One region of the Massilia sp. LXY-6 genome, then DNA from elsewhere that is predicted to be linked to it. Evidence: predicted binding sites of a transcription regulator. Region 1 holds the regulator's gene; each other region holds the start of a gene.
The links. The regulator sigma-54, encoded in region 1, starts transcription at its own class of promoters, with help from an activator protein. The targets are predictions, from matches to a motif close to TGGCANGNAANCTGCTTT.

Region 1 (13,466 bases):
CACTGAAGCGTTTGCCAAGGTACCGCTAACGTATGATCGTCGTTCCGGCTAACGTATGAGCATGGGCCCCCGCCTGCGCGGGGGCGACGTAGGTGCTTACACCAACCCAGTCGCGTAATACACCCCGATCACGAAGAACACCGCCAGGGTCTTGATGACCGTGACGGCGAAGATCTCGCGGTAGGACTCGCGGTGGGTCAGTCCGGTCACCGCCAGCAGGGTGATGACGGCGCCGTTGTGCGGCAGGGTGTCCATGCCGCCGCTGGCCATCGCGACCACCCGGTGCAGCACTTCCATCGGAATGTGGGCCGCTTCCGCGCCCTTGATGAACAGGTCGGACATGGCGGCCAGCGCAATGCTCATGCCGCCCGAGGCCGAACCGGTGATGCCGGCCAGCGAGCTGACCGACACCGCGGCATTCACCAGCGGATTCGGAATCCCTTTCAATGCATCGCTCACGACGATGAAGCCCGGCAGCGCGGCGATCACGCCGCCGAAGCCGTATTCGGACGCGGTGTTCATCGCCGCCAGCAGGGCGCCGCCGACGGCCTCTTTCGAGCCCGCCGCGAAACGCCGGCTGACGCTTCGGAACGCGGTCGCGACCACCAGCAGGATGCCGAGCAGCAGCGCGGCTTCGACCGACCAGATCGCCAGCACGGTCTTGATCGTCGCCGTCACCGGGGTGTGCACGCCGGGCAGGACGTCGGACGGCACCGTGTAGGCGTCGCCGCCGTACCAGACCGGGATCATCTTGGTGAACACGAAATTGGCGACGCCCACCAGCACCAGCGGCAGCACCGCGATGAGCGGATTCGGCAGCGCTTCGCCGGACGTCTCCTGCGGCTCGTTGGCGAGCGAGCTGCCGTAGCCTTCACCCTTGGCCATCGCGGCGCGGCGGCGCCACTCCAGGTAGGACAGGCCGACCACGATGATGAACAGCGAGCCGATGGTGCCGAGCGCCGGCGCGGCCCAGCCGGTGGTCTTGAAGAAGGTGGTCGGAATGATGTTCTGGATCTGCGGGGTGCCCGGCAGCGAATCCATGGTGAACGAGAAGGCGCCCAGCGCGATCGCGCCCGGCATCAGGCGCTTCGGGATATTGCTTTGCCGGTAGAGCTCGGCCGCGAACGGATACACCGCGAACACCACCACGAACAGCGACACGCCGCCATAGGTCAGCAGCGCACACACGGCGACGATCACGGCGTTCGCGCGCGAGCGGCCGATGTAGCGGATCGCGGCCTGCACGATGGACTTCGAAAAGCCGGACATCTCGATCACCTTGCCGAACACGGCGCCGAGCATGAAGACGGGGAAGTAGAGCTTGACGAAGCCGACCATCTTTTCCATGAAGATGCCGGTAAACACCGGCGCCACGGCGGACGGGTCGGTGAACAGGACCGCGCCGAGCGCGGCGATCGGTGCGAACAGGATGACGCTATAGCCGCGGTAGGCGGCAACCATCAGGAAGGCCAGTGCGGCCAGGACAATCAGAAACGACAAATCAGACTCCATTATTGTTGTACTCGTCCGGACGCGTTGCTGCCGTCCGGACGTATCGATGCATGTCCCACAGCCCGAAGCTTCGGGCAGGGGACATTCCTTGCTTCATGCCGCGCAGGCGGCAACGAATTCATTTGCCGGCGAGCTGGCGCAGGCGGCGCGCCTTCAGGTCTTCGAGCCTGGCGTCGTCCCAGCTGTAGAAACCCTGGCCGGTGCTGGCGCCCAGCTCGCCCTTCTCCACGTGGGCGCGCATCAGCTCGAGCACGTCCTCGTCCTTGGCGAGTTCCGGCATCAGGTTGGCGCCGATGCCCATCAGGGTCTGCAGGCCGCCCAGGTCGGCGCTCTCGAAGGGGCCCATGATGCTGTAGCGCCGCCCCAGGCAGGCTTTCATGACGGCGTCCACGGTCTCGGGCGTGGCCGCACCCGAACGCACGATGTGCAGCGCCTCGCGCAGTACCGCGAATTGCAGGCGGTTGCCGATGAAGCCGGGAATGGCGGCCTTCAGCACGACCGGCTCGGCTTTGGCACCGGCCAGCAGCGCGACGCAGCGCTCGACCACCTCGGGTGCGGTCGCGCTGCCCGGCACCACCTCCACCAGCGGGATCAGGTGCGGCGGGTTCCAGTAATGCGCGACCAGGAAGCGCCCGGGCGCCGCCATGTGTTCGGACAGCGCGTCCGGCGGAAAGCCGCTGGTATTGCTGGCGATGATGGCGTGCGGGGCCATGATGGCTTCCAGCTGCGCATACAGCGCGTGCTTGGCCGTGAGGACTTCGGGAATCGCCTCGATCGCCATGGCCGCGCCGGCCAGTTCGCCCGCATCCTTCGTCACGCGCAGGCGCGCGAGCGCGGCATCGCGTGCCTGCGCGTCGATGAGGCCGGCGTCGATCAACTGGGACAGGATGTCGGCCGCCACGGCCGGGATGCCGGCAGCACGGCCGGGGTCGGCTTCCACCACCAGCGTGGCATGGCCGGCCAGGGCGAACTTCGTCGCGATGCCTACCCCCATCAGGCCGCCGCCTACGACACCGATCAAGTGATCATTTGTCATTTCGCCTCCTTTATTTCTTTATGCAAATTACATCACCCGCAAAGATAGCAGGGATGATGCATTGCGTCATCGGAAAGCGGGGACTACCGTATTTATACTAGGTGTCGCAGCGGATGCGCGTACGCCGGCCACACCGGCTCGAAGAAGCGCGCCACCATCTCCGGCGTGACGGCATCGAGCGTGGGCGGATTCCATGTCGGCGCATTGTCCTTGTCGATCACCAGGGCGCGCACGCCTTCCAGCACTTCGCCGTGCTCGAAGTTGCGGCGCACCAGCGAGCGCTCCATGCGCAGGCAGCCGGCCACGTCCATCGTGGCGCCGCGCACCAGCATCTCGCGCGTCACGCACATCATCAATGGCGAGCGTTGGCGCATCGCCGCCAGGGCTTTCTGCGCGAAGGGATGGTCGTCGCCCTCCAGCGACGACATCACCGCCTGCACGGACGCCGCGCCGAAGTGCCGGTCGACCAGCGCGCGCTGGGCCTGCAGTTCGCTGGCCCCCGCCTGCGGGGCGAACGGTGCCGCGAAGGCGCGGATCGCGGCCGCCAATTGCGCGCCCGGCGTCTTCGCGATCAGCGCGTGCAGGGCGTCCAGTTCGGTGCTTGGTACGAACACGTCGGCCAGGCCGACATGGAGCGCATCGGCGGCACCGATGGTCAAGCCCGTCAGGCCCAAGTACACGCCGAGCGCGCCCGGCGCGTGCGACAGGAAGTGGCTGCCGCCGACGTCCGGGAACAGGCCGATGTTCACCTCGGGCATCGCCATCTTCGTGCGCTCGGTCGCGATGCGCAGGCCGGTTTCCGGGCCGCCCTGGGCGATGCCCATGCCGCCGCCCATCACCACGCCATCCATCAGCGCGATATAGGGCTTCGGATAAAAATGGATCAGGTGGTTCAGCGCGTATTCTTCGGTAAAGAAGTCTTCCAGCAAGGCACTGCCGCCCATGGGCGTGGCATGGCCGGCCTGGTGGAAAAAGCGGATGTCGCCGCCCGCGCACAGGGCTTTCTCGCTGCTGCTCGTGATGACGACGGCGTCGACGTTCGCGTCGTCGCGCCAGGCCAGCAAGGTTTCCGTGAGTGCGCGCACCATCTCCAGCGACAGCGAGTTCAGGGCCTTGGGACGGTCCAGGGTAATCACGCCGGTGCCGTTCGCCACCCGGGTCTGCACGTATTCGCTCATGTCTCTTTTTATTGATTGAAAAGGAAAACGGCATTCTAGCGCCCAACAACGAAAAGGGCGCCAATGCGCCCTTCCTTACCTGTGCTGCGCCAGCGGAATCGTCACGCTGCAGCGGCAGCTTCTTCCTCTCCCCCTTCATTGGCCATGCGTTTCAGCGGCGTACTACTGTGATCCTGGAGCATCTGCTTGTACTTCTGGACTTGCCTGTCGAGTCGGTCCATCAGCATGTCGATTGCCGCGTACAGGTCGTGTGCGGCACTCGCAACGTGAACGATTTTCCCGGCAACGCGCAAGTTGATCTCGGCCTTCTGGCGTTTTTCTTTCTCGGTGAGATTGTCTATGCAGAGGATGACGTGGGAGTCGATCACTTGATCGAAATGGCGGGTGATGCGTTCGAGCTTGTTCTGTACGTATTCTCGGATTGCTGGGGTTACATCGAGATGATGTCCGCTGATAGTGAGATTCATACACACTCCTTTGAAGATGCGCTGCCTGGCATGCGCAGGTCGCGCGCCGGACGGCGTTATTGCAAGAGCTTGCTGCTAAAAATAGCTACAGGGATTTGCGGAGGCTGACGGGAGGGATCTTCAGCGCCTCACGGTACTTCGCAACCGTGCGGCGTGCGATAACCATTCCCTGTTCCCCTAGCATCTCCGCGATCTTGCTATCGGATAAAGGGTTTTTAGGGTCTTCTGCTCCTGTGAGTTGTACGATGAGGGCCCGGATCGCGGTCGAGGATGCTTCACCTCCTGCCTCGGTCGCGACGTGACTCCCGAAAAAGTACTTCAACTCAAACATGCCGTGCGGCGTCAGCATGTATTTTTGAGTTGTCACCCGAGAAATCGTGCTCTCGTGTAGACCTAGTGTATCAGCTATCTCACGTAAAACAAGGGGCCGCATGGCAACCGCGCCATGGGAGAAAAAGTTCCGTTGGCGCTCGACAATGGCTTGCGCCACCCGCAGGATGGTGTCGAAACGCTGGCGCATGTTCTTGATGAGCCACTTCGCTTCCTGCAGCTGCGCCGCCAGCTGCGACTCCGATTTCCCCTGCTTCATCAAGGCGGCGTACAGGCTGTTCACGCGCAGGCGCGGCATCACGTCGGGATTCAGCTGCACGCTCCAGCCATCCTTCGCGCGGCGCACGATCACGTCCGGCACCACGAAGTCGGAGACATCGGACGCGAAGGCCGCGCCCGGATGCGGATTGCACCGGCGGATCACGACCTGGGCTTCGCGCAGGTCCTCGTCGTCGCAGTCGAGGGCCTTCTTCAGCTTGTTGAATTCGCGCTGCGCGAACCAGGTCAGGTAGCGTTCGACGATGGTCAGCGCCATGCGCCGCGTCACCATCGGCACGCCGGGCATGCGGCGGATCTGCAGTGCCAGGCACTCGGCGGCGCTGCGCGCACCCACGCCGGGCGGGTCCATGCTCTGCACCAGCGACAGGGCGGTGCGCACTTCGTCGAACTCGATTTCCAGTTCGGCCGGCAGGCGCGCGTGCAGTTCGTCCAGCGATTCCTCGAGGTAGCCGTTGTCGTCGAGGGTGTCGACAACGATCTCGACCAGCGCGCAGTCGCGCGGCGAGATGCAGGTCAGGCGCACCTGCTCCATCAGGTGTTCGCGCAGCGAGACGGGGCTGGCTTCCAGCTGCGGGCGGCCGTCCTCTTCCTCGCCGCCGCTGCCGGAGCGGCCCGGCTCACCCCAGTCCATCTCGCGCTCGGCGCCGCCGGAGTCGCCGTTGTCGCCGTCGCTGCCTTCGGCTTCGCCGCCGCCGCCGCCGCCCTCCTCTCCCTGGCTGGACGAGGGCGGCGAGTCAGGCGTGGTGGAGGTCGACGAACCGTTGTTGATCGCGCCGTCCGCCAGCAGGCGCACGGAACGGTCGAGCGGATCGTCGAGGCGCTCGAGCAGCGGGTTGTCGCCCAGGACCTGTTCGATCTCCTGGTGCAGCTCGAGAGTGGACAGCTGCAGCAGGCGGATCGACTGCTGGAGTTGCGGTGTCAGCGCAAGGTGCTGTGATGTCTTGAGTTGCAGCGTCTGTTTCATGACTACATCCGGAAGTGTTCACCCAGGTAGACGCGGCGGACCGATTCGTTGGCGATGATATCGTCGGGCCGGCCCGATGCGAGCACCGCGCCCTGGTTGATGATGTAGGCGCGGTCGCAGATGCCGAGCGTCTCGCGCACGTTGTGGTCGGTGATCAGGACGCCGATGCCGCGCTCCTTCAGGAAGCGCACGATGCGCTGGATCTCGATCACCGCGATCGGGTCGACACCGGCGAACGGCTCGTCCAGCAGCACGAAGCGCGGATCGGTCGCCAGCGCGCGCGCGATCTCCACGCGGCGCCGTTCGCCGCCCGACAGCGACAGCGCCGGGTTCTCGCGCAGCTTCTCGATCTGCAGCTCGGCCAGCAGTTCGTCGAGGCGCTCGTCGATGCGGGCGCGGCTCAACGGCTTGCCGTTCTCGCGCTGCAGTTCGAGCACGGCGCGGATGTTCTCTTCCACCGTCAGCTTGCGGAACACCGAAGCTTCCTGCGGCAGGTAGGACAGGCCCAGCATGGCGCGCCGGTGGATCGGCAGGCTGGTGATGTCGGTGCCGTTGATGACGATGGCACCGGCATCGGCCGGCACCAGGCCCACGATCATGTAGAACGAGGTGGTCTTGCCGGCGCCGTTCGGGCCGAGCAGGCCGACCACTTCGCCGCAGGCGACCTGCAGCGAGACGTCGCGCACCACCAGGCGCTTGCCGTAGCTTTTCTGCAGTCCCTTGACGACCAGGGTGCTGCCGCCTGCGATGGCGCCGTCTGCGATGGCGCCGGCTTCTGCATGGACATCCGTCATTGCTTGGCTGCTCCCGCGGGTTGTGCCGCAGCCGGCACGGCACGGCGCGGCGCGATGATGATGGTGCTGCGGCCGCCGCCTGCCTTGCTCGCGCCGCTGGCGTCGTTGTGCACGTTCGCCTGCTCGGTACGGTTGTCGTAGGAGATGAACGGGCCGTTCACCTCGCTCGTCATGCGCTTGCCTTCGAGCTGCTTGACGACCGCGTTCGAGAACAGCTTGACCACCTCGGTGCGCTCGTCGTATTCGATGCGCTGGGCCTGGCCCTCGGTCCACAGGTCGGGGCCGCCGTCGCGCTTCTGGCGGAAGCTCGCGGTCTTGCCCGGCGCGGCCGTCAGCGTCAGCAGCATGTAGCCTTCGGGGGTTTCCTTCATCACGGCCTTGTCCGACTTAATCAGCAGCGTGCCGCGCGTCAGCACGACATTGCCGGTCAGGATACGGGTCTGGGTCGCCTCGTCGATATGGCCGTTGTCGAAGTCGATCTGGGCCTGCTTGAGGGAATCCGCCCGCTCGGCCGTGGCGGTGAGGCTTGCCAGCAGGAGCGCGGCGACAGCGAATATTTTTTTCATTGGATGCGAATCCTTTCAGGTTGTCCTGTCAGCGTGCGGCACGCGGCGGATAGATGATCCGGCCGCGCCCGCCGAGCGTCAGCTGTTGCGTGGCGTTGTTGGCGACCATGCCGACCCCGGTTGCCGAGGCGGCGCCGAGCTTCATCTCGATCGGCTTGTCGGTCTTCGAGATCTCCTCGTCCGGCAGCACGGTCAGCGCTTCGGTGCGGATGCGCAGCGGCTGCGAGGTCGCGCTGCCCGGACGCGAGATGTCGACGTTGCCGACCAGGTCGATCTGGTTCTGGTCCTGGTTGACGTTGGCGGTGTTCGCCGTCATGGTCATGTGCGGATGGTCGGTGCTCATGCTCTGCACGACCGGCTTGTCGATCACCGAGGTGTTGTCGGCCGGGCGGTGGGTCAGGCGGTTGCCCGAGATCACGTAGCGCGGCTGGCCGGTTTCCGACATACGCACGAAGCTGAAGTTGTCGATGATGTAGTCGGGATCATTGCCCACGTTGACGTTGTGCGCATCGCCGCCGCCGCGCATCACCTGCACCAGCCAGAAGCTGCCGAAGGCGAAGAACACGCCCGCCAGCATCAAGGCCAGCAGGCGCCAGCGATGCGCGGTGCGCTTGTTGACGTAGGTGGTGGTCGCCATGGCTTGCGATGGATTATCCAAAATACGGGGCCAGCGCCTGTTCGTAGGTGTCCTGGGCACGCATCACCATGTCGCAGACTTCGCGCACGGCGCCGCGTCCGCCCGGGTTCTTGGTGACATAGTGGGCGCGGTACTGCACTTCCGGATGGCCGCTCGGCACCGTGACGGCGAAGCCGACGCGGGTGAACAGCGGCAGGTCGATCACGTCGTCGCCGATGTAGCCGCACTGCTCGGCCGTCACGCCGGTCTTGGCAAGCAGCTCGGCGAAGGCGAGGCGCTTGTCGTGCTGGCCCTGGAATACGTGGGTGATCCCGAGGTCCGCCGCACGCTTGACGACGATCGGCGAATTGCGCGCGCTGATGATCGCGGTCTGCACGCCGGTGCGGTTCAGCAGCTGGATGCCGAGGCCGTCCAGCACATAGAAGGTCTTGGTGATCTCGCCGTCGGCGTTATAGGTCAGGCTGCCGTCGGTGAGGACGCCGTCGACGTCGAAGATCATGACCTTCACGCGGGCCGCGCGCTGCACATGTTCCAGCGGAGTCATCAGATCACCTTGGCGCGGGTCAGGTCGTGGATGTGCAGGGCGCCGACCAGCACGTCGTCGGCGTCGGTCACCAGCATCTGGTTGATCCGGAACTCTTCCATCACGGCGACGGCGTCGACCGCCAGCTGCTCCGGATGGACGCGGCGCGGATTCGCGTGCATGACGTCGCCGATCACCACCTTGCTGAAGTCCTGCACCTTCTCGATCAGGCGGCGCAGGTCGCCGTCGGTGAACATGCCGACCGGGCGGCCGGCGTCGTCGACGATGGCGGTCATGCCCATGCCCTTCTGCGAGATTTCCAGCAGGGCGTTGCTCAGCGGCGCGTCCAGCTTGACCTTCGGCACGGCGTCGCCGCTGCGCATCACGTCGCGCACATGGGTCAGCAGGCGGCGGCCGAGGGCGCCGCCCGGGTGCGACAGGGCGAAATCTTCCGACTTGAAGCCGCGCAGTTCCAGCAGCGCCACCGCGAGGGCGTCGCCCAGTGCCAGGGTGACGGTGGTGGACGCGGTCGGCGCCAGGTTCAGCGGGCAGGCCTCCTTCTCGACCGCGACGTCGAGGTGGACGTCGGATACCTGCGCCAGGCGCGAGCCCGGCTTGCCGGTCATGGCGATCACCGGCACGCCCATGCGCTTGACGGCCGGGATGACGACCGCCAGCTCGGCGCTTTCGCCGGAATACGAGATCGCGACCAGGACGTCCTGCGCGGTCACCATGCCCAGGTCGCCGTGCGCGGCTTCGGCCGGGTGCAGGAACAGGGCCGGCGTGCCGGTCGAAGCCAGGGTAGCGGCGATCTTGCGGCCGATGTGGCCCGATTTTCCGATTCCCGAGACCACCACGCGGCCGCGGCAAGCCAGCATCAGCGCCACTGCGCGCGGCAGGCTGTCGTCCTGCCCGAGGCGCGCGCTCAACTTGCGCATGGCCTCAGCCTCGATGTCCAGCGTCTCGCGTGCCAGCTCCAGTGCGCGCTTCGCCTGGGTCTCGTCAAAACTTGTCAACATTATTTTTTCATCGGTTACACTCATGGTGGAAGTATAGCCGAATTGCGAAAGCAAAAAACTTGCCAGATGTAACCGAGCAGACATATTACAGGACATAGCCCGCAGCCCGCATGACATCAGGCCTTGAACTAACCCTCCTCCTGCTGGGCAGCGCCGTCCTTGGCGTGGTCGCGTTCCGGATGCTCCACCTGCCCCCGATGCTGGGTTACCTGGCGGTCGGCGTGCTGATCGGGCCGCATGCCTTGAACCTGGCGGACAACGGCCCCACTACCCACGCGCTGGCCGAATTCGGCGTGGTGTTCCTGATGTTCTCGATCGGCCTCGAATTCTCGCTGGCCCAGCTCAGGGCGATGCGGCGCATCGTGTTCGGGCTCGGCCTGGCCCAGGTGACGCTGACCATCCTCGTCACGATGCTGGCCGCGCTCTTGAGCCCGCGGCTGCCGGCGCCGCTGAACATCGGCTGGCAGGCCGCGCTGGCGCTGGGAGGCGCGCTGGCGATGTCCTCCACCGCGATCGTCTCCAAGCTGCTCACCGAACGCCTCGAACTCGAGAGCGAGCACGGACGGCGCATCATCGGGATCCTGCTGTTCCAGGACCTGGCCGTGGTGCCGCTGCTGATCCTGATTCCGTCGCTGGCGCGGCCGGCCGAGGAGCTGGCGATGAACCTGGCCTGGGCCGCGGTGAAGGCCGCCGGCGTGCTGGCGCTGCTGTTGTTCTTCGGTCAGAAGCTGATGCGCAAGTGGTTCACCATCGTCGCCAAGCGCCGCTCGCAGGAGCTGTTCATGCTGAACCTGCTGCTGGTGACGCTGGGCGCGGCCTGGATCACCGAGCGCGCCGGCCTCTCGATGGCCCTGGGGGCCTTCGTGGCCGGCATGCTGATCTCCGAGACCCAGTACAAGCACCAGGTGGAAGAGGACATCAAGCCCTTCCGCGACGTGCTGCTCGGCCTGTTCTTCATCAGCATCGGTATGCTGCTCAACCTGGAGCTGGTGGTGCGGAACTGGTGGATCGTGCTGCTCCTGCTGGTGGCGCCGGTGCTGCTCAAGTTCGCCCTGATCGCCGCGCTGGCGAAGGCCTTCGGCTCGTCCGACGGCGTGGCGATGCGCACCGGCCTGGCGCTGGCGCAGGCCGGCGAGTTCGGCTTCGTGCTGCTGAACCTGGCCTCCGGCTCGAAGCTGATCGACCCGTTCCTGATCCAGCTGGTGCTGGCCTCGATGGTGCTGTCGATGCTGGCCGCGCCCTTCGCGATCGCCCACAGCGACAAGATCGTGATGAAGATGGCGTCCAACGAATGGATGCTGCAGTCGCTGCAGCTGACCCAGATCGCCAGAAACACGATGGCGGCGCAGAAGCACGTGATCATCGCCGGCTTCGGGCGCAGCGGCCAGAGCCTGGCCACCCTGCTGTCGGAAGAAAAACTGCCCTGGTATGCGCTCGACCTCGATCCCGAACGGGTCCAGGAAGCGCGCGCGGCCGGCGCCAACGTCTCCTACGGCGACTGCTCGCGCAGGGAGGCCCTGATCGCGGCCGGCATCAACCGCGCCAGTGCCCTGGTGATCACCTTCGCCGACACCCGCCTGGCGCTCAAGGTGCTGCACCTGGTGCACGAGCTGGCGCCGGCACTGCCGGTGATCGTACGCGCCCACGACGACACCGAGCTCGACGTCCTGAAAAAGGCCGGCGCCACCGAGGTGGTGCCGGAAGCGCTGGAATCGAGCCTGATGCTGGCCTCGCACGCGCTGGTGGTGATGGGGGTGCCGCTGCGGCGCGTGGTGCACCGGGTGCAGGCCGCGCGCGACGAGCGCTACGCCTCGCTGCGCGGCTTCTTCCACGGCGCCAGCGACATCAGCGAGGATCCGGAGCACAGCTATGTGCGCCTGCACTCGGTGATGCTGAACGAGGACGCCGGCGCGGTCGGGCGCTGCATCGGCGACCTCGAGCTGGATGACATCGGCGCCGAGGTGACGGCGGTCCGGCGCGGCACTCAGCGCATCGAGCCGGAAGGGGACACCGAGCTGCGCGCCGGCGACGTGGTGGTGCTGCGCGGGACGGGAACGGCGGTCACCCGTGCCGAGGGGCGTTTATTGAGGTAGGGTGGGCACGTGGTCCCGCCCTACGCCGCAACCACCTGGTTCCGGCCGTTCTGCTTGGCCTGGTACAGCGCCTGGTCGGCCTGCGCGACCAGCGCCGAGGCCACCTCCTCGGCCGCATGCTCGCGCTCGAAATCGTCCAGGGCCGCGACCCCGATCGAGACCGTCACCGGCAGCCCCTGCCCGTCGCCCAGCAGGAAGGGCCGGTCGGCCACGCTGGCGCGGATGCGGTGCGCGACCAGGCTGGCGCTCTCCAGGTCGGCGTCGATCAGCAGCGCCACGAACTCCTCGCCGCCGAAGCGGCCCAGCGCGTCCGACATGCGCAACTCGGCCTTGATGCGCGCCGCGACTTCGCGCAGCACGTCGTCGCCGGCCTGGTGTCCGTAGCTGTCGTTGACCTGCTTGAAGTGATCGACGTCGATGTACATGCAGGAGATGCGGTAGGACTGGCGGCGCGCCCTGGCGATTTCCTCGGCCAGGCGGCGGTCCATGTAGCGGCGGTTGTAGACCCCGGTCAGCGCATCGGTCAGGCCGATGTACTTCAGCATCTCGTTGCTGATCACGTTCTCGAGGCAGATCGCGATGATCGACCCCATGTGCTCGACGAAGTCGGTGCCCAGCAGCGGCGTGAAGCGGCTGAAGTCGCGGCTGCCCAGGTTCAGGCTGCCGATCAGGCGCCGGTTGCGCAGCAGCGGCACCAGCGCGACGCTGGCCAGTCCGGCGGGCGGATGTGGGAACGCCGCCGCATGGCTGACCGGGTGGTAGGGCAGCAGGCGGGGCCTGGGCGTGCGGCCGGGTTCGATGTCGAAGCCCAGCTCACCGGGATACTCATGGAACAGCAGGTTGGGCAGGACCTCGAAGTCCACGCCCAGCTTGTGCATCACGGTAAAGATGTCGGCGCCGGTGTCGACCAGCGACAGGGTCACGATGTCGAGGTTCGAGACGATCGGCAGCTGGCGGAAGATGGTGGCGACCAGCTCCTGGAAGCTGCCCGCACCCACGATCTCGAGGTCGAAGGCCTGGTGGCGCATCATGATCGCGTGGTTGCTTTCGGCCTGGTCGATCAGGCTGGCGAGCTGCCTGCGCAGTGCGGCGTTCTCGGCCATCAGTTCGCGCACACTGGCGCCCTGCTGCTCGTGCATGGACATTCCTTTCGGCAATTAGCCCTTACATTACGCCAACTCTGCCGTATTGCAAATCGAAACTGCGCGAGTGTTGTCAAAAGGCCAATTCTGCCGCCAGTTCCTGGCCCACGCGCAGCCGGCTGCCGGCCCCGGCCGACACGATGCAGTTCATGCCCAGGCAGACCGCGCCGTCGAGTTTCGGGTTGGCGCGGTAGGTCTGCAGGATGTCGAGCGGATCCGGGCCGGGCACGCCGCTGGCCTGGTCGACGGCGGGGATCGGACAGCGCGCGCAGGGCTTCACGGGACGGATCTCGGCCGCGCCCGTGCTGAGGGAAGCCGTGTAGTCCTCCTCGAAGGCTTCCAGGCCCGCGACCACCAGGTTCGGGCGGAAGCGGTCCATCGGCAGCGCCGCGCGCCCGGCCGCGCGCAGGCGCAGGTTCAAGTCGTCGAGCGAGGACTGGCCGATCAGCAGCAGCGGATAGCCGTCGGCGAAGCGCGTGTGCGAAGGCACGCCGCCGGTCCACTTGACGCTGGTCGGGCGCACCACGTCGCGGTGGAAGCGCACCAGACGCACCCGCTCGCGCGTGCCGAGCGCTTCGGTGAACCAGCCGGCGGCCGGCTCGCCGCAATCGGCCGCGCCGACCACGTCGTCCCAGATCTGCACCTGGCGCGTGGGCGCGTCTTCTTGCCAGGACAGCGGCAGCAGCAGGTCGGCCATCCCGGGTGCGCACACGCGCAGCGTGCCGTCCTCCGGCCGCGGCCGGATCAGGGCCATGCGCGGGAACTCGCGCTGGGTCAGGAATTGGCCGGCTTCCGTCACCAGCATCCATTCGCGGTCGTGCACGCCGTGCGCGGCCAGGCCGGACTCGAGCAGGGTGGCTTTCTGGACGGCAATGCCGGCGCAGGATTTGATCGGGTACAGCAGGAGTTGGGACAGGGTAGGCATC
Region 2 (13,466 bases), on a different contig from region 1:
CAGCTGGCCGCCGAACTGGAAGTTGTAGCGCTGCTGGTCGATCGAGAACGAACCGTCGCCGACGATGTAGATGCCCTTCTTGATGTCCTTGACCATCTCGTCCGGGGTCATCTTCTTCGTGCCCGCCTGGAGCGACACGTTCGGCATGCGCTGGAACTGCACGTTGCTCCAGCTGTCCGCGTACGAGCAGCCGTCCGATTCGGTCTTGCCGATGATGTGGGCCTGGTCGCGCGTGGCCTGGTAGCTGACCAGCACGCCGTCCTTGATGATGTCCCAGCGCTTGCACTGGACGCCTTCGTCGTCGTAGCCGACGTTGCCGAGCGAGCCCGGGGTGGTCTTGTCGGCCACGATGTTCACCAGCTTTGATCCGTAGTTGAATTTCTTCGACTCCCACTTGTCGAGGGTGGCGAAGCTGGTGCCGGCGTAGTTGGCCTCGTAGCCCAGCACGCGGTCCAGTTCCGTCGGGTGGCCGACCGATTCGTGGATCGTCAGCCACAGGTGTTCGGGCGAGAGCATCAGGTCATACTTGCCCGGCGCGACGCTCTTGGCGCTCAGCTTGCGCTTGGCGTCGCGGCCCGCGGCGCGCGCGTCCTCGACGATGTCATAGGATTTCGTGTACAGCGTGGCGACGCCGCCGGCGGCCTTGATCTTGTCTTCCTTGCGCCCGGCCAGGTATTCGTAGCCCATGCCGACCGGCGCCGACAAGCCCTGGCGCGAACGGAATTTACCCGTCGCCTTGTCGACCGCGGTGGCGGTCAGCGGCGCCCACAGGCGCTGGATGTCCTGGTCGATGTAGGAGCCGTCGGTGGACGCGAAGTACTTCTGCTGGTTCACCTGGAACAGCATCGACTGCATGAAGTTGGCGCCGCCGTCCATGCCGGCCTTGTTGGCGGCGATCAGCAGCTCGGCCTTTTCCTTGATCGGCACCGTACGCCAGTCCTTGACCACCGGCGTGGCCCACGACACCTCGCCCATGCCCTTGACCGGTGCGAGCCGCACCGGCTCGGACTGCAGCCTGGCGTTCGCCTTGGCGATCGCCACCGCCTGGCGCGCCGCGCCGGCCACGCCGTCCGGGCTCATGTCGTTGGTGGCGGCGAAGCCGTAGGCGCCGTTGCAGACCACGCGCACGCCGATGCCGGCCGACTCGGTGTTGACCACGTTCTCGACGTTCAGGTCGCGGGTGATCACGTACTGGTTGAGGTAGCGGCCGATGCGCACGTCGCAATAGCTGGCGCCGGCCTTGGTGGCGGCCCCCAGCGCGGTGTCGGCCAACATCTTCTTGGCGGCGGCCGGCATCGGGTTGAGCAGCTCTTCGGCGGCGATCGCGCGGCCGAATACGGGCACCAGCATCGAGCCGAAAGCCAGGCCGCTGATGTTGAGGAAAGTACGGCGTTCCATTGACGTCTCCTGAGGTGGACAGTGGCCCGGCGGACGGACCGCTCTTGTTATGCTGCGCTTCTACTTTGTCTTGTGCTGCTGAACCATATCAGCAAGCAAAGTTTTTGAATAGGCAATCTTTATGCCAAGCGCTTGAGGCCATGTTTGCGGATGCGGGAGCCGTCCAGTGTCCGGCTTGCACGTGTCCGCGGCGTGTCCGGACAGTGTCCGCGCGGACGCATTTGATGTATATGCAATCTTTACTTGACGACAATTATCGACTGGCCGATGATCGCCAGCAGAACCGGCATGGCGCCGGCACCCACCGATCCTGGAGACCCGAACATGAAACGATTCATCCTCGCTACCTTGCTTGCGGCCGGCCTGGCCGGCACCGCGCAGGCCGACGACACGCAACTGCGCGCGGCGATTGCCGGCAGCCACCGCAGCGCCGCCAACGTGGCGCGCGATGCGTATCGCCACCCGTACGAGACCCTGAGCTTCTTCGGCATCAAGCCGAGCATGACGGTGGTCGAATTGCTGCCGGAAGGCGGCTGGTACACCGAGATCCTGGCACCCTACCTGCGCCAGGACGGCAAGCTGATCGGCGGCGGCCTCATCTCCAAGACGATGCTGGAGTCCAACCCGGCGGTGTATGACAAGGTCGTGCGGGGCGGCTTCAATCCGCCAAAGGCCATCTACAACTTCGCCGCGCCAAACAGCGTTGACATGGTGCTCACCTTCCGCAACGTGCACAACTTCGTCGAGCTGGGCGACGACAAGGTCAAGGACATGTTCAAGGCCATCTACACGAGCCTGAAGCCGGGCGGCGTGCTGGGCGTGACCGATCACCGCCTGCCGGAATCCATGCCGCAGGACGCCAAGGCTTCCAGCGGCTACATCCACGAGTCGTATGTGATCAAGATGGCCGAGAGCGCAGGCTTCAAGCTGGCCGGCAAATCCGAGATCAACGCCAACCCGAAGGACAATGCCGACCACAAGGGCGGCGTGTGGGCGCTGCCGCCGACCTTCGCCAACCGCGACGAAGACCGCGCGAAGTACCAGGCCATCGGCGAGAGCGACCGCATGACGCTCAAGTTCGTAAAACCAACAATGTGACGCACTGGTGAATATTTGTGAACTTTTATGGGGCCGCCCGGTGTATAGTCAACCAGCAATTTTTTAAGTTAAAGAAACGCATGACATTTTCTCGTATCGCTGCCACAGCCCTGCTCGCTGCCGCCAGCCTCGCCGCCCAGGCCCAGGACAAGGATGCCAAGGCTGCGCCGACCGCGCCCGCCATCTCGTCCCGCGTCGAACGTTCGGTCGTCAAGATCTTTTCGACGCTGCGCCGGCCCGACCCGTACAAGCCGTGGACCAAGGCCACGCCGCAGGACGTCACCGGTTCCGGCGTGATCATCGAGGGCAAGCGCATTCTCACGAATGCCCACGTGGTGGGCTATGCCAGCCAGGTGCAGGTGCAGGCCAGCGAGGACGGCGACAAGGTCGGGGCCACGGTGGTGGCGGTGGCGCGCGGCATGGACCTCGCCGTGCTCAAGCTCGACGACGAATCCTTCTTCGACAAGCATCCGGCGCTGCCGCGCGCCAGCGTGCTGCCGGACGTGCGCGAGCAGGTGTTCGCCTACGGCTATCCGGTCGGCGGCAGCTCGCTGTCGATCACCAAGGGCATCGTCTCGCGCGTCGAATTCGTCCCCTACGGCTTCGGCAACGCCGGCCTGCGGGTCCAGATCGACGCGCCGATCAACCCCGGCAACAGCGGCGGTCCGGTGATCGCCGGCGACCGCATGATCGGTCTGGCCTTCTCCGGCGTCGCGAATGCCCAGAACATCGGCTACGTGATCCCGAACGAGGAGGTCGAACTGTTCCTGAGCGACATCGCGGACGGCCGCTACGACGGCAAGCCGCTGCTGCTAGACTCCATCCAGACGCTGGAAAACCCGGTCCTGCGCCAGTACCTCAAGCTCGACAAGTCGGTCGAGGGCGCGATCGTGCACCGCCCCCACAGCACCGACCCTGCCTATCCGCTGAAGGAATGGGACCTCATCACCCGCATTGGCGACTATCCGGTCGATAACCAGGGCATGGTCAAGCTGGGCCCGAACCTGCGCGTGCGCTTCCAGTACCGCGTGCAGCAGGTCGCGAAGGACGGCAAGGTGCCGCTGACCGTGGTCCGCGGCGGCAAGACCCTGCAGGTGCAGGTGCCGGCCGGCGGCCCGCGCCAGCTCCTGATTCCCGACCTGAACGGCGGCTACCCGTCCTATTTCGTGTATGGCCCAATCGTGTTCTCGCGCGCCACCACGGAATACCTGGCCTTCATGAACACGAATGCGGCGGCGCTGAACGCCTTCAGCTTCAACGCCAGCCCGCTGGTGACGCGCCGCGGCGACGCGCCGGACGCCCAGCACGAGGAGCTGGTGGTCATCAGCTCGCCGTTCTTCCCGCACAAGCTGACGGCGGGCTACAGCAACCGCTTCGGTTCGGTGGTCGAGTCGGTGAACGGCGTGCCGGTGCGCAGCCTGCGCCATCTGGTGGCCCTGCTGCGCGACCTGAAGGACGACCTGCTGGTGCTGCGCTTCGCCCAGCGCGAAGGCGAGACCATGGTCCTGCCGCGCAAGGAGATGCTGGACGCCACCGAGAACATCCTGTCCGACAACGGAATCCGTTCGCAGGGCTCGCCGGACATGATGGAAATCTGGAACGGCAAGAAGATCTGAATATGCCCCATTTGCAGCAGCGGACCACCCGGCTGTGCGCCGCCCTCGCAGCAGCGTCGGTGCTGGGCGCCGGCGCCACGCCTTCGCATATGTCCGCCGCATCCGCCGCGCTGCCGGCGCCGGCACAGCTGATGGCCCTGGCCTTTCCGGGCTGGGCCGACAGCACGGCCGCGCGCGTGCAGACCGTGTCCCTGCCCGGCCCTGCGCCGGGTGCCGGCCGCGACGGCTGGAGCGCCGGACCGGCGCGCGTGATCGCCGAACCCAAGCTGGTGCTGCGCCTGGCCCCCGGGCGCGTCATGCTGGTCGCCGGCCTGGCGCCGGCCGGAGAGGACGGCAAGCCGGCGGTCAGCCAGCTGACGCCGATGGCCCTGGCGTCCTACCGGTTCGAGCAGCGTGGCACCGCCTGGGTCGTGGCCGGGCGCCAGGGAGTGTTTGCCTGGCGCGGCTTCCACGGCACGGCGAACGTGCGCGCGGTCACGCTGTCGGAGCAGCGCCAGGGCATCGGCATCGAATACGGAAGCTGCTGGGACGGGTATTGCGGCACCTGGATGGCGCTGTACGAAGTGGAGAAAGGCGCCGTGCGGCGCGAGCCGGCGGTCGAGATGGCACTGTCCGGCTTGAATGCCGACAGCGCGGCCGACTGCGCGCGCCGCCTGCAGCCGCTGGTGAAGCCGCATACGCCGGAACCGGTTCCGGTCTCCTCGCACTTGCCCGAGGGCGCCCACACCGACAGCCATGACTGCTACGCCATCGAGAGCGGCTGGACCATCGAGGCCTCGCGCGGCCAGCCGGGCGACCTCGTCATCCACTACCAGGGCGCGATGAGCCGCGCCGAAGCCCACCTGGCGCCGCCGGTCGCGATCGACCAGCGCCAGGTGCTGCGCTACGGCAGCGGCAAGTACCGGGCGGTTTCAGGCTTCAATCCGGTGCCGCCTATCTAGCTCGTCACTTCTTCACGGGCGTGAAGTTCAGATCCTGGAAGTCGTAGCTGAAGTCGGTCTCGGTGGAGATCGGCTGCATCTTCATGCGCTCGATGCTGCCGTCCGGGTTCAGCGCGAAGCTCACGTAGGCGTCGGCGTTGAAGTTGCGCTCCTTCCAGCGCACGATGAAGGTGTCGTGCTGGAAGTGCTCCAGTTCCCCGGTCAGGTCCGGCGTGCGCGACAGCGACAGCACCTGCCTGCCACCCACGTGCTTGATGGTGGCGATGCCGTACCACGGATCCTGGTAGTCGCCGTCGTAGGATGCGGGCGGCAGCGAAGGCTGGGATTTCGCCGCGCGCGCGGCGCCGGTCTTGGCCAGGCGCGCCTTTTCCTTGGCGTGCATCTCTTCCTCGACCGACGCGACGGCGCCGATCCAGTCGGTCTTGTCATCCTTGTCCACCAGGCGCCCCAGCAGCTGCCACTGCAGCGCGTTCAAGGAGCCGCCGCTTTCGGCGTTGGTGAGGATGGCGATGCCAAGCTTCTCTTCCGGCACCAGTACCACTTTTGAATAAAAGCCCTGCAGCGCGCCGCTGTGCAGGGCCAGCAGGCGGCCGTGATAGTCGCGCAACTGGAAGCCCAGGCCATAGGCGGCGAAGTTGGCCTTGGTACCGGCCAGCTTGGCGTTCGGTTCGCCGGTGCGCATCGGCGTCTGCGCGGTCCACAGCTCGCGCGCCTGCTTGGCGCTGAACAGGCGTGCTTCCTTGCCGTCCGCACTTGTCCCGGCCCCTGCGGGCAGCTTGCCTCCCGCCAGCAGCACGTTCATCCAGCGTGCGATGTCCTCGGCGTTGGTGTTGATGCCGACCGCGCCGACCGCGTTCGGCACCGGCATCGCCTTCACGGCGGCGATCTTCTCGTTGATCTTGCTGTGGGCGTTGGCGACGTTCGGATTGCCGGCGTTTTCCGCCAGGCTGGTGGTGGTGCCGGCCATGCCGACCGGCGTCAGGATGCGCTCGCGGATGGTCTCGCCCCAGGTCTTGCCGGACTTCGCGGCGACGATCTTGCCGGCCACGATGTACAGCAGGTTATCGTAGGCGTAGCTGCTGCGGAAGCTGGTGCTCGGTGCGATATAGCGCAGCTTGTGGATGATCTCGTCGGTCGAGAAGCTGGTGGTCGGCCACCACAGCAGGTCGCCCGCGCCCAGGCCCAGGCCGCTGCGGTGGGTCAGCAGGTCGCGCACCGTCATCTCGTGGGTGACATACGCGTCGTACATTTGAAAATCCGGCAAGTGCTTGGTGACCGGATCGTCCCAGGCCAGCTTGCCCTCGTCGACCAGCATCGCCAGCGCGGCGGCGGTGAAGGCCTTCGAGTTCGAGGCAACTTCGAACAGGGTCTTGCCGTCGACCTTGTCGGGCGCGCCCAGCTTGCGCACGCCGAAGCCGCGCGCAGTCAGCACCTGGCCGTCCTTCACGATGGCGATGGCGATACCCGGCACGTCGAACAGCTTCATGACGCGTTCGACGTCGCTGCCGAGGTAGGAGAGCTGGGGCGCTGCCGCGGCGGTCGATACCGCGGCGGTCGGCACCGCGGCGGTCGACACCGGGACAGCGGCCGGAGCCGGAGCCTGCGCCAGGGCGGCGCCGGAGAATGCGATCAGGAGGGCTGCTGCGATGCGGTTCATGGAGTGCACTGTGGGATTCCTTGGAGACTGAGCTGAATAAGCAGGCGCCAGCAGGATAGCATTTTCAATGCATGCTAGAAAGCGCCCGCCTCTGCTATGATCGCGCCTTTGCTTTTCCCGCCCTGTCGCTTCACATGGACGCCTTCCTCGTTTCCACCGGCATCGTCGCCCTCGCCGAAATCGGCGACAAGACCCAGCTGCTGGCCTTCCTGCTCGCCGCGCGCTTCCGCCGTCCGCTGCCCATCGTGTTCGGCATCTTTGCCGCCACCATCGCCAACCACGCCTTCGCCGCCGCGGTCGGGGCACTGGTCGGCAAGCTGCTCGGCCCCGACGTGATGCGCTGGGTGCTGGGCCTGGCCTTCATCGGCATGGCCGCCTGGGTCATGGTCCCGGACGACATCGATGCGGAAGAAGCGGCGCCGGCGCGCTTCGGCGTCTTTTTGACCACGGTGATCGCCTTCTTCCTGGCCGAGATGGGGGACAAGACCCAGGTCGCGACGGTGGCGCTGGCTGCGCGCTATTCCAGTGCGGTAGCGGTGGTGGCCGGCACCACGCTGGGCATGATGCTGGCGAACGTGCCGGCCGTGTACTTCGGCGACCGCATCGCCGGGCGCGTGCCCTTGAGGCTCGTGCACGGCATCGCGGCCCTGATCTTCCTGGTGTTGGGCTTGGCCACCTTGTTCGGCCTCGGCAGAAATCTCGGCTTTTGATGCGCTCGGCTTTTGATGCGCTCGGCTTTTGATGCGCCAAGCCTCTAAGGCTGCTCTTCCGCCAGCTGGTTGACCCACACCGGCGCCGACCACAATACCTTGCCGTCGTCCTGGGTCAGCTTCACATAGTAGAAATGCTGGCCCGGCGCCGGCGTGACAGTCGACGACGCATCAAGCGTTAATTGGCTCACCGCGCCGTTCCGGCCCGGCACCCCTTCCATGATCGCGATGGCCGCCGCGCGCCGCCCGGCGCCGTTCGCGAACTGCACGGACAGCTGGAGCGCGCCACGGTTGTCGAAGCGCTCGCCCATCAAGTGTCCGTTCGCGGTAAACACCAGCTGCGATTCCTTGTCCATGGTCGCGAACACGCGCCGCGCGCGGACCGCGGCGACGAAGCTGTCACGGGTCAGCGGCTCGCCGTTCGGCACCAGCACCGCGGTGCGGTTGGTGTACGAGGCGCCCCAGTTGGCGCAATGGTTGTCCTGGTTGCTGCTGAAGGCCACATGGTAGCCCGCTTCCAGCAGCTTGTTGCAGGCCGCCTCGAAGTTGCTGCGCCGGGTTTCCGCTTCCTTGTCGTTGGCCGAAAAGGCCGACGTGTTCATCACCTCGCACAGCGCCATCGTTTCGTCGCCGTCCGCCGTGTAAGCCAGCGGCACCCCATCCACCTTGAACTGGTCGTTCAGCGAAGGGTGATTGAACTGGCCGATCCAGCCCTGCTTGCGCATCAGCGTGTACAGCGCGCCGTAGTCGCTGCGCGCGGTGGCGGTGTCGGCCAGCAGTTCACCCTTGCCGTTCCTTTCCCAGCCCAGCAGCTGGTCGCTGTTGAAGATGTTCAGGTGGCCGCCGTTGCTGATCACGCCCCACTCCATGCCGTACAGGGCCAGGAAGTCGCGGTGCTGTTCGTTGAAGTCCCGTGCCGTTTGCAGGCCGGCCTGGTACAGCGCCCTGGCGGCGGCCGGATCGGCATCGGCGCGGGTGCCGTCCGAGCCGTCATACATGTGGTTGTGCTCGGAGACCATCAGCATGTCCAGGCCATGCGCGCGGGCGTAGGGAAAGGCGGCGTCCGGGCCGAAGGGCGCGGTCTGCGGGTCCTGCGCGCCGCGGCAATCATCGAGGGCGCCGCCGCCGTCGCTGTCGCGGGTCTGGCTGTGCAGGTTGCCGTAATAGACGGTGTACGGCAGCGCGCCCGCCGCCGGCGCAGCCTGCAGGACGGTGTGCCGGCCGGGCAGCGGAGCGAAGGCCGGCAGTGCGGGCACCGGCGGGCTGCCGACGGCGATGTCCCAGGATTGCTCGACCTCTTCGCTGCCCGCTGCGGCGCGCAGGCGCACCCGGTACACGCCGGGTGCGGGCCGCCGGTTCGCCAACCTGTTCCCCAGCCGCCCCGGCCAGCGCACCGGTACGTCGACCGGCCGGCCGGACAGGGTCCCGCCCTGCCAGCGCGCGACCTCCCGACCGCCCGGCGCCACCAATGCGAGGTGCCAGCGCAGCTTGCGGTGTCCGCGCAGGCCCGGGTAATCGAAGGACAGTGTAAAGGTGCGCGCATCAAGGCCGCGGCCTTCGCCGTGGTAGGGCGCATCGAGCATCGCCTCGAACTCCTGGTGCTCGTGCGGGACAGGAACCGCGGCGGCAAGCTTGCAAAAGCTGGCCGCTGCCAGGATGAGGCAGCGGGACCAGGCCGGGGATGGGGAAAGGGATGAGGTTTTCATGATGCAATTTTTGCAATTGCATCATTCCCCCATCTTGATCACCGGCTCATGATGATGTCAATTTATTATTATTTAATTGACAAAAACATAGACTGATCAGAAGTGGTATTCGGCGCGAACCATCGGCGTGCTGGCGCGCTGGCCGCGGTTGCCGGTCGTGGCCGCCGTGTTGCCGAACTTGTTGTTCCAGAACTGGTATTCGACGCCGACGCGGAAGCGGTTCTTCGGCTGGCCGAAACGGCTGCCGAGGTCGTACATCAGCTGCATGTCGAGGTTGGTCTCGGCGCCGGTCGGGTTACCGACCTCGTCCCTGCCCTTGGCGGCAATATAGTTCAGGTAGCCCTCGAAGGACCAGCCGGCGCCGTACCCGCCAGCCCAGCTGTTCGGGACCGGGATGCCCCAGCTGGCCGACAGCATCGGGTGGTAGTCGTAGGTATAACGGCTGCGCACCTGGGAAATCGGCGGGAAGGCGCCGCTCGGCGCATTGCTCTCGCGGATCAGGAGGATGCCGGTGCTGAGGAAGCCGGGCACATCCCACATCAGGGTCGGTCCCAGGACCAGCATGCGCTTGCGCGAGTTGTAGCCGACGTCGTTCTTGGTGTTCCAGTCGAAGCCCAGCACCAGGCCCAGGCCCTTCACGGGACCGTAGGCGATGGGCGCGCCGCGCAGCGCGCCGATGTCGAGCGTGTGGCGGTAGACGATATAGGCTTCCTGCGCGCCTTCGGTCTGGTTCAGCGAGCCGGGGTCATTGCTGTCGGACTGCAGCAGGTCGACGTTGAAGTAGTTCGAGCCGTACTTGTAGCCGCTGGCGTGGGTCAGCGCGAAGATGTTCTTCTTGATGTCGGCCGGGTTGAAGGGCTCGCGGAAGCGCTGCCCGTAGCGCCAGCTGATCGCCGTGTCGCTCCAGTCGGCGGCATAGGCCGGCAGCGCCGTACTGGCGGCCACAGTCAACAATCCGAACGCGGCCAGGGCCGCGACGCTTGTACGTTCGCTCATCGTTTTCTCGATTTTTAGTAAGGGGGGTTATTGTAATGACGGGATAACGCTAGTGTAGCTGGAAGCCGCCACGGCCGGCAGCTACTTGTCGTATTCGCGCCAAAGCCCCGCCGGCGCAATGCGCGGCAGGCGACGCTGCCGCCCCGCGGACTTTCTTATGCGGCCGGGGCGAGGGCCAGGCCGCCGGCCAGGCTCCAGGCTTGCGCATGGCCCAGGCGCTGCAGGCACAGCGCCGCCCGCGCGCTGCGGTTGCCGCTGCGGCAGACGAATACCAGCGGGCGCCGCGGCGCCGCCAGGAAGTGGCCGAGGTGTTCGGCCAGGCGCGACAGCGGCACCGCCTGCGCTTCGATGCCGTGCAGGTGCGCCGTGCCCGCTTCGAGCTCGCAGGCTTCGCGCACGTCGACCAGCAGCGCGTCCTCGTGCGCGCGCAGGAAGGCATCGAGCCGCTCCGGCTGCAGCTGCTGCAGCGGCCCCGCCGGCGCCGTACGCAGCCCCTGCGCCGTGGTGCAGGGCGCGCCGCCGGCGTCAAGGCCATGGCACAGCACCGACCCGCCGTCGACCAGGCGCGCCAGGCCATGCGGCGCTGCCTCGCCGATCATGAGCCCGCCGGTAAAGGCCAGGCGCACCGCCGCCGGCCCCAGCTTGCCGTCGCGGGCGCGGCCGGCCAGGAACACGGCGCCGCGGCCATCTCCGCCTGCCAGCCTTACCAGCACCTCATCGCCGATCGCGATCGCCGGGGCGGCGCTGCCATCGCCCAGCGTGATGGAGCCAACGCCGGCGCCGGCGCGCGGCCAGCCGAGCGTGTCCGCTGCATGGGTGTCCAGGCCGAGGGCTGCGCGCAGCGCGGCGCGGGCTTCGGCACCGGCCGGATCGGCGTCCGTGCCCAGCACCGCCAGCATGCGCAGGCCGCTGCCCCGGACCTGGGCCGCGATCCGCGCCGCCATGCCGGCCGGTGGATCGATCGCCACGCAGGTAGCGGCGTCGGCATCGAACAGGATCCAGCCGTGGCGCCCGCCGGCACTCACCTGCAGCAGGCCGCTCCTGTCGCCGCTGAACGTCGACGGTGCCAGAGCCGGATGGCGCGCCGCCCGGCCGCAGCGGCGGATCCGCGCACAGGCTTCATCGATGAAAGCGTCGGTCGCGAGCGGCCCGAAAGACAGGCGCACCGCGCCGCTGGTGCGCCACGCCGGCAGGCCCATCGCCTCCAGCACATAGCTGGGCGCGGCTTTCGCCGCCGAACAGGCCGAGCCCGCGCTGACGCGCACGCCGGCGGCATCGAACAGGTCGAGCAGGTCCTTGCTCGCCATGTCCGGCACCGCGAAGTTCAGGGTGGTCGGCAGCGTCAGCTCGAAGGGCGCGTTGAACACGATGCCGGGGAAGGCCTCAACCAAGCTTTCCGCCAGGCGTGCGCGCATCGCCGCCAGTTCGGCGTGCGTGCGGAAGCTGTCTCCCTGTTCCAGCGCGGCCAGCACCGCGCCCAGCGCCGCGATGCCGGCCATGTTTTCGGTGCCGGAACGCTGGCCCGCTTCCTGGCCGCCGCCGATGATCAGGGGCGTGTACGGCGCGCCGTCCCTCACGTAGAGCATGCCGATGCCCTTCGGCGCATACAATTTGTGGCCGGAGAACGGCGCGTAGTCGATGCGCGAGCCGGCCAGATCCAGCGGCAGCTTGCCGAGCGCCTGCACGCAGTCGACCATCCAGTAGACGCGCGGGGCGCATTCGCGCAGCACGCCGGCGATGCCGTCCAGGTCGGAAACCGTGCCGGTCTCGTTGTTGGCGGCCATGGTGCAGACCATTGCCGCGCGCGGGGCCAGCTCGCGCAGCAGATCCAGGCGATGCCGGCCGGCGCCGTCGACCGGCAGCGCGCACAGGGTCAGCCCGGTCCCGAGCAGGCGGTTCCAGTGTGCCAGGCTTTCCGACACCGCCTTGTGCTCGGTGGCGCCGTAGATCAGCAGGTCGCCGCATTCCTCGCCGGCGGCGCGGCGCTCGCGTACCGCGCACAGCGCCGACAGCACCGCGGTCTGGATGCCTTCGGTGGCGCCACTGGTGAACAGCACCCGGCCGGTGCCGGCGCCGAGCACGCGGCGCGCGCGCACGCGCACGCCGTCGAGCATGGCCTTGGCGCGCAGGCCGGTCGCATGGCTGCTGCTCGGATTGCCGAAACAGGCCTGCATCGCCTCGAGGGCGGCGCTGGCTGCGGCGGGCAGCACGGGCGAGGTGGCGTTGGCGTCGAGGTAGATATCGTGGCTCATGAATAAAATGCCGTAAAAATTGCTAAAAACAAAAAATAATATGCACACAAGCTGCCATAGTTGAGTAATATGTTACGGACTGAGGCAGAATAAGATGTACTAAAATTCCTTTGTTTTCCTCTAAAATAAGAACTGACATTCTGATTCTTACTGCATAAGAAAATGATCTCTCTCGACAAATACGATTGCGCGATTCTTGCCGCTCTGCAAGCGGACGCCACCCTGTCGATTTCCGGGCTGAGCGAGAAAGTCGGGCTGTCCAGCACTCCCTGCTGGAAGCGCGTCAAGCGTCTGGAAGAAGAGGGATACATCGAGAGCCGGGTCAGCATCATCAACCGCAACAAGGTCGGCCTGCCGGTGACGGTCTTCGTCAGCGTGCGCGCCAAGGAACACGACGAGAAGTGGTTGGAACGCTTCGCCTCGGCCGTGGTTACCCTGCCCGAAGTGCTCGAATTCCACCGCATGAGCGGCGAGATCGATTACCTGCTGAAGGTGGTCACCACCGACATCGAAGGCTACGACCGCTTCTACAAGAAGCTGATCAAGACCGCCCAGCTGGCCGGCGTCTCCTCGGCCTTCTCGATGGAGCAGATCAAGTGCACCACGGCGCTGCCGCTGGAACTGATTTCGCACGGGCTCGCCGCCTGAAGTGAATCATGCGATGATGGCGCCCGTTAGAACATAACGGAGACTGTGAATGCCATCGAAATTCAAGATCGCGCCGCTGGCGCTGGCGCTCGCCGCCGGTCTGACGGCGCTGAGCGCTTCCGCCCAGGAGCAGCTGGTGCGCATTGGCGTGAGCGGACCGCTGTCGGGCGCGAACGCGTTTGCCGGCAAGGACAATGAAAACGGCGTACGCCTGGCGGTCGAGGAACTCAACGCGCAGAAGCTCAAGGTGGGCGGCAAGCTGCTGCGTTTCGAACTGATGTCCGAAGACGACCAGGGCGACCCCAAGGCCGGCGTGAACGTGGCCCAGAAATTCGCCGACGCCGGCGTGAAATTCGTGCTCGGCCCGTACAACTCGGGCGTCGCCATCCCCGCATCGCGCGTCTACAACGACGCCGGCATCCTGATGTCGACGGTCGGCACCAA
Region 3 (4,765 bases), on a different contig from region 1:
GATGTTGCAGTGATACAGGCAACTACGCATCATAAGAGCGGCCACATTCAAGGCTTTGATGGGAAAAACTGGATATCCGATTTTGTGCAAAAGAACGGGTTCTGGCCAGGTAAAGAGTATCGCGAGGAGAAACCGGCATATGTCATCTACCGTCATTAGTCGAGCGCTTGTTTGCGCAACGCTTGCCTTGGCCAGTACCGCAGTGCTGTGCAGGGAGTCTCAGTCCACTCTTTCGTGCGAAACAGCAAAGGTCGAGCGGACTGCGCTGGGACAAGCGCCCAAGGGTGCGCGTCGCGTGGAAAAGCATGTGTTGGAGGTTATCACGGCAAAAGGAGCGAAGCGATTTGTCGACAAGCCGCCATATGAAGAGATGGGCGGCTTGCGCTGGCGCTACTGCGGCTACGCCCCTCAAGCCAAGGCTCATCTGATCGAGAGGATGGATGAAGACTTTTACTCGGGGGATCTTTTGTTCGATGACACTGGGCGGTTGATGCATGCCGGGCATACCGTCTTGTTCTCGCCAGACGAAAAGGAATTCCTGGCGATCGAACAGGAAGATGGCGTAGATGGTGAGAACTGGACGGTCTACGATGCCGCAGGAAAGGCCAAATGGAAGGGCTACGCTGGGACAACCGCCAAGGTGGACGGGATCGACTCTGTCATATCCACGTTCGATCATCCCCAATGGAACAATCAGAGCAAGCTTACGGCACGCTTTGTTTGCACATCTTCCAAGACCCACGGCGTAGTAACGTTATCCCGTTCGCCGTCCGGTAACTTGAGTTGGCGCGGTCACGTGAAATGTTCGTGATGTGGCGTGTAGCTCTGGACTTCATGGTGTCAGTTCATACCGGAATAAACATGCGAAGTATCCGCTGGATCATCTTTGCCATGCTAGTGGCCCGCGTGTCAATTTCCGCCGCTATGCCTCCAAGTACGCTGAAGCGCGCGTACTTGGACCGTTTGCGACGCGTCCACGTGATAGATGCAAGCAACCGCGCTTCCTTAATTGATGGCTTTCCAGCGATCAACTTAGTGATGGCACCGGACCGCCATTCAGTCGCCTGGAGCGTCGGCTACAAGGACAAAGAAGGAGAAGCCCTGTCCGACGAAGTCAGAATATATCGGCAAGGTCGAGTGCATCGCCTTCCGTGTGGCCCAGCGAGCAGCGACTTTGCATTCCGGGACGGAGGCCGTCGTTTGGTATTGCGATGTGCCGGCTTGCACTTCGCCGGTCTACAGGAACTCTACGATACGGACACGCTCCAGGTTGTCGCCAGTTTTCAGGAGGCGGAAATACTATTGGAGCAACGACCGGATTGGAATATTGATGCCGACTGACAGTGAACGCAGATCCGCGACGAGGGTCCAAGTAGTCAGCGGGCTTCCGCAAACGAAAACCGCCCCCTAACTCTGAACAGCTATGTATCCATGCGTGTATCCACGTCACAGATGAGCTTGCCAAGAAAACCCAGCAGCCACGCTGCTTCTAGCGGACTCGTCGATTCCGGCCGGAGGCACCACAACACTGTACTACCCGGTTTTACATCGTATCATCAGCCCGCATTTCCTATGAACTGCGGGCTTTTTGCTGTCTTGCTCAGTAACAAGAAGTATCATCGTATATCGACCAATTGTTGGTACTTCTCTTGGTATCGCCAATGCCGGCGACGTGCTGGTACCAACATCCCAAGGATGAGCGATGGTCCTAACCGACACCTTCGTACGACAAGTGAAGCACCGCGGTGGCCCAACGGCGAGAAGTATGCTGATTTCAACGGGATGTACCTGCATGTCAGCGCGACCGGAAAGTACTGGCGCCTCGCGTACCGCTACCTCGGCAAGCAGCGCACGCTCGCCTTAGGCACTTCATAAAAGTGAGCGGCTGGCTGGAGAAAGACCTGATCCCCTCGCTTGGCAGTCTGCCCATCTCCGATCCTGAAGGACCAAGGTTTGTTCTCGCGCTGTCTGATTTCATACCCGCAGAGTACCGCTGGCCTGTGGATCGACCAGCACAATTAGATCGAACAGGCAATCGCTGGCGAACTGCGTGAGGTCCGCGGCTTAGCAAGCAAAGCCGCCGAGCACCTCGCCCGCATCGCCGTAGTCCTCGCGGTGATGAACGATCCCGCGGCGACCACCGTGACCGAAGATGGATGCCACGCGCGGCAGTCCTGATGGAGTTTTACCTGGGTAAAGCCCTGCGCTTGACCAACGTGTAGCCCCAGCACGAGGTTCGCCTGTGACCTTCCGTCTCCGCATCCCTGGACGGGATGATGCGAAGGCGGCGCACGTCGCTAATCCGACTAATCCGCTTATCAACAGCCCGTCGGTTAGCGGATTAGCTGACCGCCGCCGTCTGTGCATGAGTGCGCGCATGCTCGTCCACGCTCACACTGCCGCAAGAAGCAGGGTTTCTTGACTGATTACGCAGCAGCCGAGGCAAGAATAATTCCGCTTATAAATAAATATTAACTCTTTAAAACTCTTTAATTATTTTAACATTGTTAATATTTGTAAATAAAATACGATGTCGATAAAACTTACAATTAATAAACCAAAGCAAGAGTAAGTTTTTAAGAATTGATAAGAAGCACCTTATTATTCAATTGCTTAGCGTTTCTTTAATTTGTTGGCACGCATATTGCTAATTACTTCGCGCAGCACAAAAACCTCCACAATACAAGGGAATATCCATGCCGAATAAAATTCAACTTGCATTAGCTTTTTTCTTCACTACGGCTGTAGCTAGCGCTTCCGCTGCACCTACCGTACTTACCTTCGAAGGCATTGGGAACGGTGCCTCAGTGCTTAATTTCTACAATGGGGGAACGGACGGCAATGGGAATAGTGGAACCAATTACGGCATTGAATTTGGTTCAAATACGCTAGCAGTGATAGATGCGGATGCCGGCGGCAGCGGAAATTTCGCTAATGAACCTTCGCCGAATACTGTCATGTTTTTCCTGACCGGAAGCGCGATTCTGAACAGTTCAGCCGGCTTCGATACTGGATTTTCGTTTTTCTATAGCTCTTCTGAAGCGGCAGTAGTTAACGTCTATGATGGTTTAAACGCGACAGGTAAACTGCTTGGCTCGATCAACTTAGCATCACAGTATAACAATGGATGCAGCGGAGATCCGACCGGCGACTATTGCAATTTCACTCCGGTAGGTGTAAGTTTCGCGGGCATTGCACATTCGATCGATTTTGGCGGCACCGTCAATAAGATCGCGTTTGACAATATCACTTTTGGTTCGGCGATTGCTGGAGGCCCAACCGAGCCAGGCCCTGGTAGTGAGGTGCCAGAACCAGGAACCTTGGCGCTTCTTGGACTAGGCCTGCTAGGCACGACGGCAGCTCGTCGGAAGTTTTCAAAGCAGAAAGTTTAATTTCGCTTTGATCCAGTCTGGAAATCTGAACCGGCCGAAATCTATTGTGCTCGGCCGATTTTTCGATCAGTCACTCCATGGCAGGTGTATTCGTAGAAGATCACGCAATTTAAATTCAAGCACAGCACCGACCAGTTCCAAGTGTGGTTAGCACAATCTTGCGTCTGGACTGTCTAAAGTGGACCCATCAGTCAAGACAATCAGCCGGCGAGTTTAAGCTATGTCCGTTTCTACCTCAGCAGCTGCCCGGCGCTGCCCCGTAATGCTATCTTGCGCATGCTCGAGCACCGCGTCGCCGAACTTGTCGATGATCGGCGCACCGCCCCCGACGCCAGCACGGTAAACTTGATCTGGCGTCCCGTAGCCCAGGGCCTGATGCGGCCGCTCGGCGTTGTAGAACGCAAAGTACTGCGCCAGACCGACTGTCAGCTCGGCCATGTTGGTGTAGCCCTTCAGGTACACGTCCTCGTACTTCACGTTACGCCATAGGCGCTCGACAAAGATGTTGTCCAGTGCCCGCCCGCGCCCGTCCATGCTGATCGCCACGCCTTCGCGCTTGAGCACGCCGATAAACACGTCGCTGGTGAACTGCGAACCCTGGTCGCTGTTGAACACTTCGGGCTTGCCGTGGTGGCGCAAGGCCTCTTCCAAGCAGTCCACACAAAATGACGCGTCCATGCTGTTGCTGATCCGCCAGGCCAGCACCCGGCGCGAGTACCAATCGATGATCGCCACCAGGTAGGCAAAACCACGCGCCAGTCGGATATAGGTCAGATCCGTACTCCACACCTGGTTCGGCCGCGTGACCGCCACTCCACGCAGCAGGTACGGATAGACCTTGTGCTGCGGATGCGGTTTGCTCGTCGCCGGGCCCGGCGCCATGCCTGCCAGAGCCATTTCCCGCATCAGGCGCTGCACGCGCTTGCGATTGACGCGGTGTCCTCGGCCGCGCAAGAACACCACCATGCGCCGGCTGCCGTAGAACGGCCGACTGGTGTACTCCTCGTCGATCAGGACGCGCAGCGCGTTGTCCTCCTGGTCCTCATGCTGTTGGCGGACCATCGCCTCCAGCCTTCGGTACACCGTCGCTCTCGGGACACCAGCGAGCTCGCACTGGCGCGTCAACGGCAGGCCCGCAAGGGCAGGCTCGATCCAGTCCATGCGCTCGTTGCGACTTACAGCCCCAGTTTTTTTTTGAGCCAGTCCGTCTCCAGCTTCAGCCGGCCGATTTCGCTGTAGAGCTTGTCCTCCGGGCTGCTCTCGTCCACCGGCTTCGGGCCGCGCTTGGTATCGAACAAGGAGCTCGCGTTCTCCAGAATCTCCTTCTTCCATTGCGTGACCAACTGCGGATGCACGTTGTGCTCCTGCGCGAT

Region 2: the regulator sigma-54 is predicted to act here: its motif matches at 1,508-1,525, upstream of ACI48D_RS22130 (TldD/PmbA family protein).
Region 3: the regulator sigma-54 is predicted to act here: its motif matches at 2,634-2,651, upstream of ACI48D_RS25360 (PEP-CTERM sorting domain-containing protein).

The regions. Positions count from the first base shown of each region.
Region 1 is NZ_JBKFGF010000021.1:119,369-132,834, reverse strand. It holds gene rapZ (RNase adapter RapZ) at 1-6, shown strand, start outside; gene ACI48D_RS10995 (GntP family permease) at 97-1,500, opposite strand; gene ACI48D_RS10990 (3-hydroxyacyl-CoA dehydrogenase family protein) at 1,631-2,548, opposite strand; gene ACI48D_RS10985 (enoyl-CoA hydratase/isomerase family protein) at 2,641-3,726, opposite strand; gene hpf (ribosome hibernation-promoting factor, HPF/YfiA family) at 3,828-4,193, opposite strand; gene ACI48D_RS10975 (RNA polymerase factor sigma-54) at 4,279-5,766, opposite strand; gene lptB (LPS export ABC transporter ATP-binding protein) at 5,769-6,560, opposite strand; gene lptA (lipopolysaccharide transport periplasmic protein LptA) at 6,557-7,126, opposite strand; gene lptC (LPS export ABC transporter periplasmic protein LptC) at 7,155-7,763, opposite strand; gene ACI48D_RS10955 (KdsC family phosphatase) at 7,777-8,307, opposite strand; gene ACI48D_RS10950 (KpsF/GutQ family sugar-phosphate isomerase) at 8,307-9,305, opposite strand; gene ACI48D_RS10945 (monovalent cation:proton antiporter-2 (CPA2) family protein) at 9,416-11,398, shown strand; gene ACI48D_RS10940 (diguanylate cyclase) at 11,419-12,537, opposite strand; gene ACI48D_RS10935 (MOSC domain-containing protein) at 12,614-13,465, opposite strand.
Region 2 is NZ_JBKFGF010000054.1:33,227-46,692, reverse strand. It holds gene ACI48D_RS22130 (TldD/PmbA family protein) at 1-1,398, opposite strand, end outside; gene ACI48D_RS22125 (class I SAM-dependent methyltransferase) at 1,723-2,496, shown strand; gene ACI48D_RS22120 (trypsin-like peptidase domain-containing protein) at 2,577-4,112, shown strand; gene ACI48D_RS22115 (hypothetical protein) at 4,115-5,053, shown strand; gene ACI48D_RS22110 (serine hydrolase) at 5,058-6,710, opposite strand; gene ACI48D_RS22105 (TMEM165/GDT1 family protein) at 6,845-7,420, shown strand; gene ACI48D_RS22100 (CehA/McbA family metallohydrolase) at 7,465-9,126, opposite strand; gene ACI48D_RS22095 (outer envelope protein) at 9,223-10,122, opposite strand; gene ACI48D_RS22090 (aminotransferase class V-fold PLP-dependent enzyme) at 10,278-12,374, opposite strand; gene ACI48D_RS22085 (Lrp/AsnC family transcriptional regulator) at 12,537-13,022, shown strand; gene ACI48D_RS22080 (branched-chain amino acid ABC transporter substrate-binding protein) at 13,072-13,466, shown strand, end outside.
Region 3 is NZ_JBKFGF010000083.1:9,655-14,419, forward strand. It holds gene ACI48D_RS25340 (CHAP domain-containing protein) at 1-159, shown strand, start outside; gene ACI48D_RS25345 (hypothetical protein) at 140-811, shown strand; gene ACI48D_RS25350 (hypothetical protein) at 862-1,341, shown strand; partial or broken gene ACI48D_RS25355 (Arm DNA-binding domain-containing protein) at 1,703-1,866, shown strand; gene ACI48D_RS25360 (PEP-CTERM sorting domain-containing protein) at 2,697-3,392, shown strand; one part of gene ACI48D_RS25365 (IS3 family transposase) at 3,606-4,579, opposite strand; one part of gene ACI48D_RS25365 (IS3 family transposase) at 4,579-4,765, opposite strand, start outside.